One region of the Klebsiella sp. PK18 genome, then DNA from elsewhere that is predicted to be linked to it. Evidence: predicted binding sites of a transcription regulator. Region 1 holds the regulator's gene; each other region holds the start of a gene.

Region 1 (2,265 bases):
GCTATGGTGTAATGCTAAAGAGGGGTTTAGTGAGCGTAAAGGGTAGCACCCGGCCAGCGGTCAGACTCCACCAGCTGGCGCATGACTTTGCTGAGTATCACTCGAGCCGCAAGGCCTGCCGGAGTGAGTTCATCATCAGACAGACTGACCAGAAAGTTGGGGCGACTGAGTATCGGGTTGACGACGTCGATCACCCTCAGCGCCTGATGGTCGAGGTGGGAGATGGCGGCCCCGGGCTGCAGGGTGGCCCCCAGTCCGCTGCGCACGGCCTGCATCAGCAGGGCCAGACCGTCAATGTCCGCCACCACCTCAACGCTGAGATGATGCTGCTGGCAAACTGCCTCCAGCCTGCCGCGCAGGCCATGGCCATGGCCCTGGCTTGGCATAATCAACGGCAGGGAGGTGAGCTGGTCAGGGGAGATGTGGTCCTCCTGCAGGGGGGCCAACAGCGCATGGGTGCCAATCAGGAACAGGCGTTCTTCCAGCACCGGTCTGGCGCTCCAGCGCAGGATCTTTTCCTGCTGGAAAACGATAGCTAAATCGAGCTGGCGGGTGTTGATCATCCGCTCCAGATTACCGGAGAGGCTTTCCACCAAATGCAGGCGCACGTCGGGATAGCTTTCGCGCATCGCATTGATGAACGGGACGCCGAGAACGGAGGCGGTGCTGGGGGCCATGCCGACGCTAACGTGGCCTGACAGGCGCGCCTCGCGGGCGGCGAGGATGGCATCATCGGCATGGCGCAGCGCCAGCTGTGCCTGCGAGTAGAAAGCGAGACCCGCGCTGGTGGGCGTGACCCCGCGGGAGGTCCGCTGCAGCAGGCGAATGGCCAGTTCGTTTTCCAGGCGTGCGATCTGCTGGCTGAGCGCCGAGACGCCGATATTAAGATCAAGCGCGGCGCGCCCCATGCTGCCGGTTTCAACAATGCGCACAAAATAGCGTAGCTGGCGAAGTTCCATATCAACTCTCCGGACAAAACGGGGACGCGGGAAGGTCACCTGTGGGACGAGAGCGGTAAGGGCAGCAGAGGCGCCCATAAAAAAGCCAACCGGCAGGTTGGCTTTTCAGTCTCAGCGAAGCGGGGAATTATTTTTCCACCGCGTCGTGGGCGTGTTCGTCCTCGCGGCAATCACCTTCCGCACAATGACCGTACAGATACAGACTGTGGTTGGTCAGGCGGATGCCGTGGCGGGAGGCAATTTCACGCTGGCGTAATTCGATCGAGTCATCGCTGAATTCGATCACTTTGCCGCAGTCGAGGCAAATCAGGTGATCGTGGTGATGCTGCTGGGTCAGTTCGAAAACGGATTTACCGCCTTCAAAATTATGACGAGTCACGATACCGGCATCATCAAACTGGTTGAGTACGCGGTAAACGGTCGCCAGACCGATCTCTTCGCCCATGTCGATCAGGCGTTTATATAAGTCTTCCGCACTGACATGATGGTTATCCGGTTCCTGCAGCACTTCAAGGATTTTCAGTCGAGGAAGTGTGACTTTCAGGCCAGCCTTCTTTAATGCGGTATTGTTGTCAGTCATGCGGAATCTGTCCTGTTGCTAAACGATCTACTTCCTTCAACGGAAGTCATACAGAAATTAACCCGACGTAATGCGTCTCATTATAGAACTGCCACTGGTAAATGAAAACTGCAAGCATCAGGCCTGGTTTGCTGTCAAAAACGAGGCACCAGCTACAAACTGCGTCACGTGCCTCGTAGAATCAGAGGACATTGTACAGATATGTGATTAAAAGTTAAAAACTTGTAGCTATTAGTTTGATTGCTTTTGTCTATTAATGCGACGCAACTCAATGATTGCGCCGCTTAATCATCAGGCGTTTTTGATTTCTTCGAGGTGCAGCTCTTCGGCAACCTGCTTCACCCATTTCTCAACGCGCTCGTTGGTCAGCTCCGGCTGGCGGTCTTCATCAATGGCGAGGCCGACGAAGTGGTCGTCATCTGCCAGGCCTTTGGAGGCCTCAAAATGATACCCGGCTGTCGGCCAGTGACCGACGATGGTCGCGCCGCGCGGCTCAATGATGTCGCGGATGGTGCCCAGCGCGTCGCAGAAGTATTCTGCGTAGTCTTCCTGGTCGCCACAGCCGAACAGCGCCACCAGTTTACCATTGAAGTCGATCTCTTCCAGCGTCGGGAAGAAGTCGTCCCAGTCACACTGCGCTTCGCCGTAGTACCAGGTCGGGATACCGAGCAGCAGAATGTCGTGGGCTTCCAGGTCTTCTTTGCTGCTTTTGGCAATGTCGTGAAC
Region 2 (2,265 bases), 100 kb from region 1:
GATAGCGGGCCGCGAACGCATCCGGCCAACGGGTAAATGCAATCATCCTTGCCTCTTAATTCAAGCCAAATACGTTAAGCATGGTGGTCAGTTTGACGCCGGTTTCGCGCCATTCGCCCAGCGGCGAGGAGGCCGGAACGATTCCCGCGCCGGCAAACAGGCGCAGCGTACGCTGCTGCAGACGCGCGCAGCGGATGGTCACCACCCATTCGCCGTTGCCTTCATCGTCACACCAGCCGACGATGCCGCCGAACAGCTGACGGTCGAAGGGTTCCAGTTCGGCAATCAGGCGCTTCGCCGCCTGGTGTGGGAAGCCGCTCAGCGCCGGGGTCGGGTGCAGCAGACAGGCCAGCGACATGGCGTTTTCTTGCGCCAGCGCGGTGCCTTCGATTGGTGTTGCCAGGTGCCAGAGCGTTGGGGTGGTAATCAACTGCGGCGATGCCGGCAGCGACAGCTGGCTGCTGCGCGGGCCCAGCACGCTCTTCATCGCCTGGGTCACCAGCTCGTGCTCGTGGCGATCTTTGCCGGATGCCAGCAGCCTGTTGCCCGCTTCCCGGTCCAGCACATCGTCCGGTTGACGACGGGCGGAGCCAGCCAGCGGCAATGAGCTGAAGCGCGGCCCGTCTTTACGCAGCAGCAGCTCCGGGCTGGCGCCCAGCAGCACGCCGCCGTCGGAGAGCGGCACGTGGAAGTTAAAGCTCGCCGGGTTCTGGGCGATCAGTCGCTCCATCAGCGCGCCGCTATCGACGCGGTCGCGGGTGGTAATATCGATAAGCCTTGAGAGCACCACCTTGTCCACTTCCGGGGTGGCGGTCAGCGCGGCAGCGCGTTCCACCATGGCTAAAAACGCGTCCTGCTCCGGGATCTCCCGGCGCTCCACCACTTCCATTGTCTCCAGCGGCGCGGCGTAGCGGGCGGAACGCTGTTTTTCCGGGCGGGAGAACGCTTCCCAGCGCTCGGGGATATAGAGCTCGGAAGGCTGACAGGTGTCGAACGGGATAGCCCCCACCATCACCGGCTTGCGGATCCCCGCCGCGCGGGCGTCGGCAAAAGCGGCGGCCAGCTGCTGCTGGAACTCACCGTTCAGCGCATCGCCGCCGACAGCGGGCTGTGAGAAGCGGCGGAAGCAGCCGGAGGTGCTAAAACTGCGGTACGGCGACATAAAGAAGAAGCTGTCCGGAGACAGGGTCTGGGTGTGTTTCTGTACATCCTCAGCCAGTGACGTTTCCATATCATCCTCCAAAAACGATAAATATATTACGAATAATTATCATTTGTATTTTGGTTGGCTAACCTAAAAGGTATTGTCCGCCATGTCAACCGCGTTACGTCATTGCGCGCCACTTTGGCTTGCATCCTGCTGACGCAAAGTTGAAAATGAGACGCATTTATTACCTTTCGAATCAGGATGCGATGACGTGAACTTCTTTTCTTTCTGCCGCCGCGGTGCGCTGACCGGCATGCTGTTGCTTTTAGGAATTACCTCAGCCCAGGCGGCGGACTGGCCGCGCCAGGTCACCGACAGCTACGGGACACACACCCTGCCGAGCCAGCCGCTGCGCATTGTCTCCACCAGCGTGACCCTCACCGGCTCGCTGCTGGCGATTGACGCCCCGGTGGTCGCCAGCGGCGCGACCACGCCGAACAACCGCGTCGCCGATAGTCAGGGCTTTCTGCGTCAGTGGAGCGAGGTCGCCAAAGCCCGCAAGCTGGCACGGCTGTACATCGGCGAACCAAGCGCGGAAGCGGTGGCCGCCCAGATGCCGGATCTGATCCTGGTGAGCGCCACCGGCGGCGACTCTGCCCTGCCGCTGTACGATCAGCTCAAAACGATCGCCCCGACGCTGGTCATCAACTATGACGATAAAAGCTGGCAAACCTTGCTCACCCAACTGGGGCAGATCACCGGCCATGAGCAGCAGGCCAGCGCGCGCATTGCCGACTTCAATAAACAGCTCGTTTCGTTAAAAGAAAAAATGAAACTGCCGCCGCAGCCGGTGACCGCCCTGGTCTATACCGCCGCCGCGCACAGCGCCAATATCTGGACGCCGGCATCGGCCCAGGGGCAGATGCTCGAACAGCTGGGCTTTAGCCTGGCGACGCTGCCGGGCGGCCTGCCCGCCAGCCATAGCCAGGGTAAACGCCACGATATCGTGCAGCTGGGCGGGGAGAACCTCGCGGCCGGTCTGAACGGCCAGAGCCTGTTCCTGTTCGCCGGCGACCAGAAAGATGCGGATGCCATCTACGCCAACCCGCTGCTGGCGC
Region 3 (2,265 bases), 2.8 Mb from region 1:
AGGCCCCAGCGCCGGGTCTGGCTGGTCTGGTTGGCGGTGCCGATGGTGCTGTTGCCGCTGGAGTCCCAGGTATCGTAGTGGGTGTGGTTGGTTTTATGGTAATAGTCGAAGGTGCTGGTCAGTTTGTGTTCATCGTTAGGTTGCCAGATCCCGGAGGCCAGAAACGCATCGGAGTGCCAGTTCGCCGGGTAGGCGTCGACGGTGCCGCTGTTGTTTTCGGTTTCCTGACCGTCACGGCGGCTGTAGACCAAAATTCCGCGCAGGAACTCATCGCCGCCGGCGACGGTCACCCCGTTGTGCCAGCTGCGATCCGCAGAGTCGTAACCGCTGCGGTAGCCGAAGGCGCTGGTCTTGCCCGGGCGCAGGTAATCATCCGCCGATTTCGGGCGGAAGGAGACATTTCCCCCGATAGCGCTGTTGGCCGTTTCCGTCGAGGTGGCGCCGGACTGAATATCCACACTGCCATACATATACGGGTCGATATAATCGCGGCCGATGCCGAAGGTGTTGAGGCCAGCGCGGCCGACGTAGCCGCGGCCGGTGGCGTTGGGTTGGGCGATACCGTCCACGTCGATGCCGACGCGGTTGCTCTCCATGCCGCGGATGTTGTAGCCGGTGTAGCCTCCGCGGTCGAAGCCGCTTTTGCCGTTGCCGGAGCCGCCGCTGGCCCCGGTGGCGCTGATGAGCGGCTCATAGCGCATGATAGAGCCAAAATCGTTAGCGCCTTTATCCTCCAGCTCCTGGGCGCTGATGCTGTGCTCACTACCGGCTTTCTGCACCGGTGCGGGGGCGGTGACGGTCATTTGTTCCGAGGTGTCATCCACCGCCTCGCCGCTAACGGCGGAAGTGTCTGCTGCGATGGCAGAAGTCTGATAAATTGCTGCAAGCAAAGAGGTCACCAGCAGGCGTTTTTTACACCATGCTGCTGACGGAGTCGATTTGTACATAGTCGCCACGCCTTGATCGTTATTAGTATCGGCTCACGCGTTACTTCCAGAGTTGCAGGTTGCTCCGTCTTTTCCGTTGCGGATGGGGTCTTACTCCATTTGTTGATTGCGAATGGTAATGATAGGTATTATCGTTTGCAACAAAATAATCATGTGTTCTTCATTTAAACTGCACTTTGTTTACAATTTGCCCTTTCAGACTTAGCGAGACGACGATGAACTCAAAAGCGGCCATCACCATCACCTACTGTTCCCAGTGCAACTGGATGCTGCGCGCCAGCTGGATGGCGCAGGAGCTGTTACATACCTTCAGCACCGACATCGCCTCGGTGACGCTGGTGCCGGGGACCGGCGGGATCTTCACGATCGATGTCGGCGGTCAGCAGATCTGGGAGCGCAAGCAGGATGGCGGTTTTCCGGATGCGGCCGAGCTGAAACGCCGGGTGCGCGATGTCTGTTTCCCGGAGAAGCCGCTGGGCCATGTGGATAAAGGTGAGCAGAAGGGGTGACAACCCCCTCCGGGCGACAAGCGCCCGGAGGAGAAGCCGTTAGCGGGCTAACTGCACGTCAACCAGCACGCTTTGTCGGCGGGTGCGTATGAGGGTGACCGCTTCTTCCAGCACGCCGGGGAGATCCTCGGCCCGGGAAACCGACAGGGCCGCCGCGCGGCTGGAGGCGGCGATCGCGGCGAAATCCGGCGAGGTGGTAAAGGCGGTGGCCGGAATGGTCTCCGCGCGGGCGGCGTAGCCGTCCGGGTAGAGCGCTTTGGTGCCGCCCGCGACGGCGCCCCATCCGCCGTTATTTCCGACCACGACGAGGACAGGGAGCTTCATTACCTCCGCAATATGGTGGCAGACCGCAGGGTTGGCGAACAGGTACGACCCGTCGCCGACGGCGGCAATAATCAGCTCTTCCCGGCGCGCAAGCTGCAGCCCCAGCGCGATAGGCAGGGCTTCGCCCAGGCCGCCGGCCAGCGCTTCCTGGTAATAGCTCTCGGCATGGATCAGTCCGGCAAACTGCGGCAGCGTGGTCAGTTCAGAAACGATCCGGCCACGGTGTTGATTCGCCAGATGGCCGAGGCAGTAGCTGAGCCAGGGTTTGGTAATGGCCCCCGTCTGGCTGGCATGGAGAAGCGCGTCGCGCTGGTTTTTCTGTTGCTGGATGCGGTTTTGCGTATATGCCGCCCGCTCCGCCACATGTTGCTGGCGGGCGGCCTGCAGCGGGCGCAGCGCCTCTTCCAGCAGGCTGAAGACTTCATCGGTCTCGCCCGCCAGGTTGATGTCCGCGCGATAGCCACGTACCGGGTAGCGGGAGAAGA

The links. Region 1 encodes Fur, which represses iron uptake genes when iron is present. Its sites were predicted from a motif close to ATAATAATGAGAACNACTATCAA; they were not measured.
Region 2: the regulator Fur is predicted to act here: its motif matches at 1,258-1,280, upstream of fepB (Fe2+-enterobactin ABC transporter substrate-binding protein).
Region 3: the regulator Fur is predicted to act here: its motif matches at 1,060-1,082, upstream of AC3EMD_RS05225 (TonB-dependent receptor domain-containing protein).

The regions. Positions count from the first base shown of each region.
Region 1 covers NZ_CM173493.1:3,899,406-3,901,670, reverse strand. Annotated here, with positions in the region: gene tcuR (tricarballylate utilization LysR family transcriptional regulator TcuR) at 27-959, opposite strand; gene fur (ferric iron uptake transcriptional regulator) at 1,087-1,539, opposite strand; gene fldA (flavodoxin FldA) at 1,831-2,265, opposite strand, start outside.
Region 2 covers NZ_CM173493.1:4,004,212-4,006,476, forward strand. Annotated here, with positions in the region: gene entE ((2,3-dihydroxybenzoyl)adenylate synthase EntE) at 1-46, opposite strand, end outside; gene entC (isochorismate synthase EntC) at 56-1,231, opposite strand; gene fepB (Fe2+-enterobactin ABC transporter substrate-binding protein) at 1,419-2,265, shown strand, end outside.
Region 3 covers NZ_CM173493.1:1,054,144-1,056,408, forward strand. Annotated here, with positions in the region: gene AC3EMD_RS05225 (TonB-dependent receptor domain-containing protein) at 1-947, opposite strand, end outside; gene AC3EMD_RS05230 (Rdx family protein) at 1,163-1,456, shown strand; gene AC3EMD_RS05235 (thiamine pyrophosphate-requiring protein) at 1,496-2,265, opposite strand, start outside.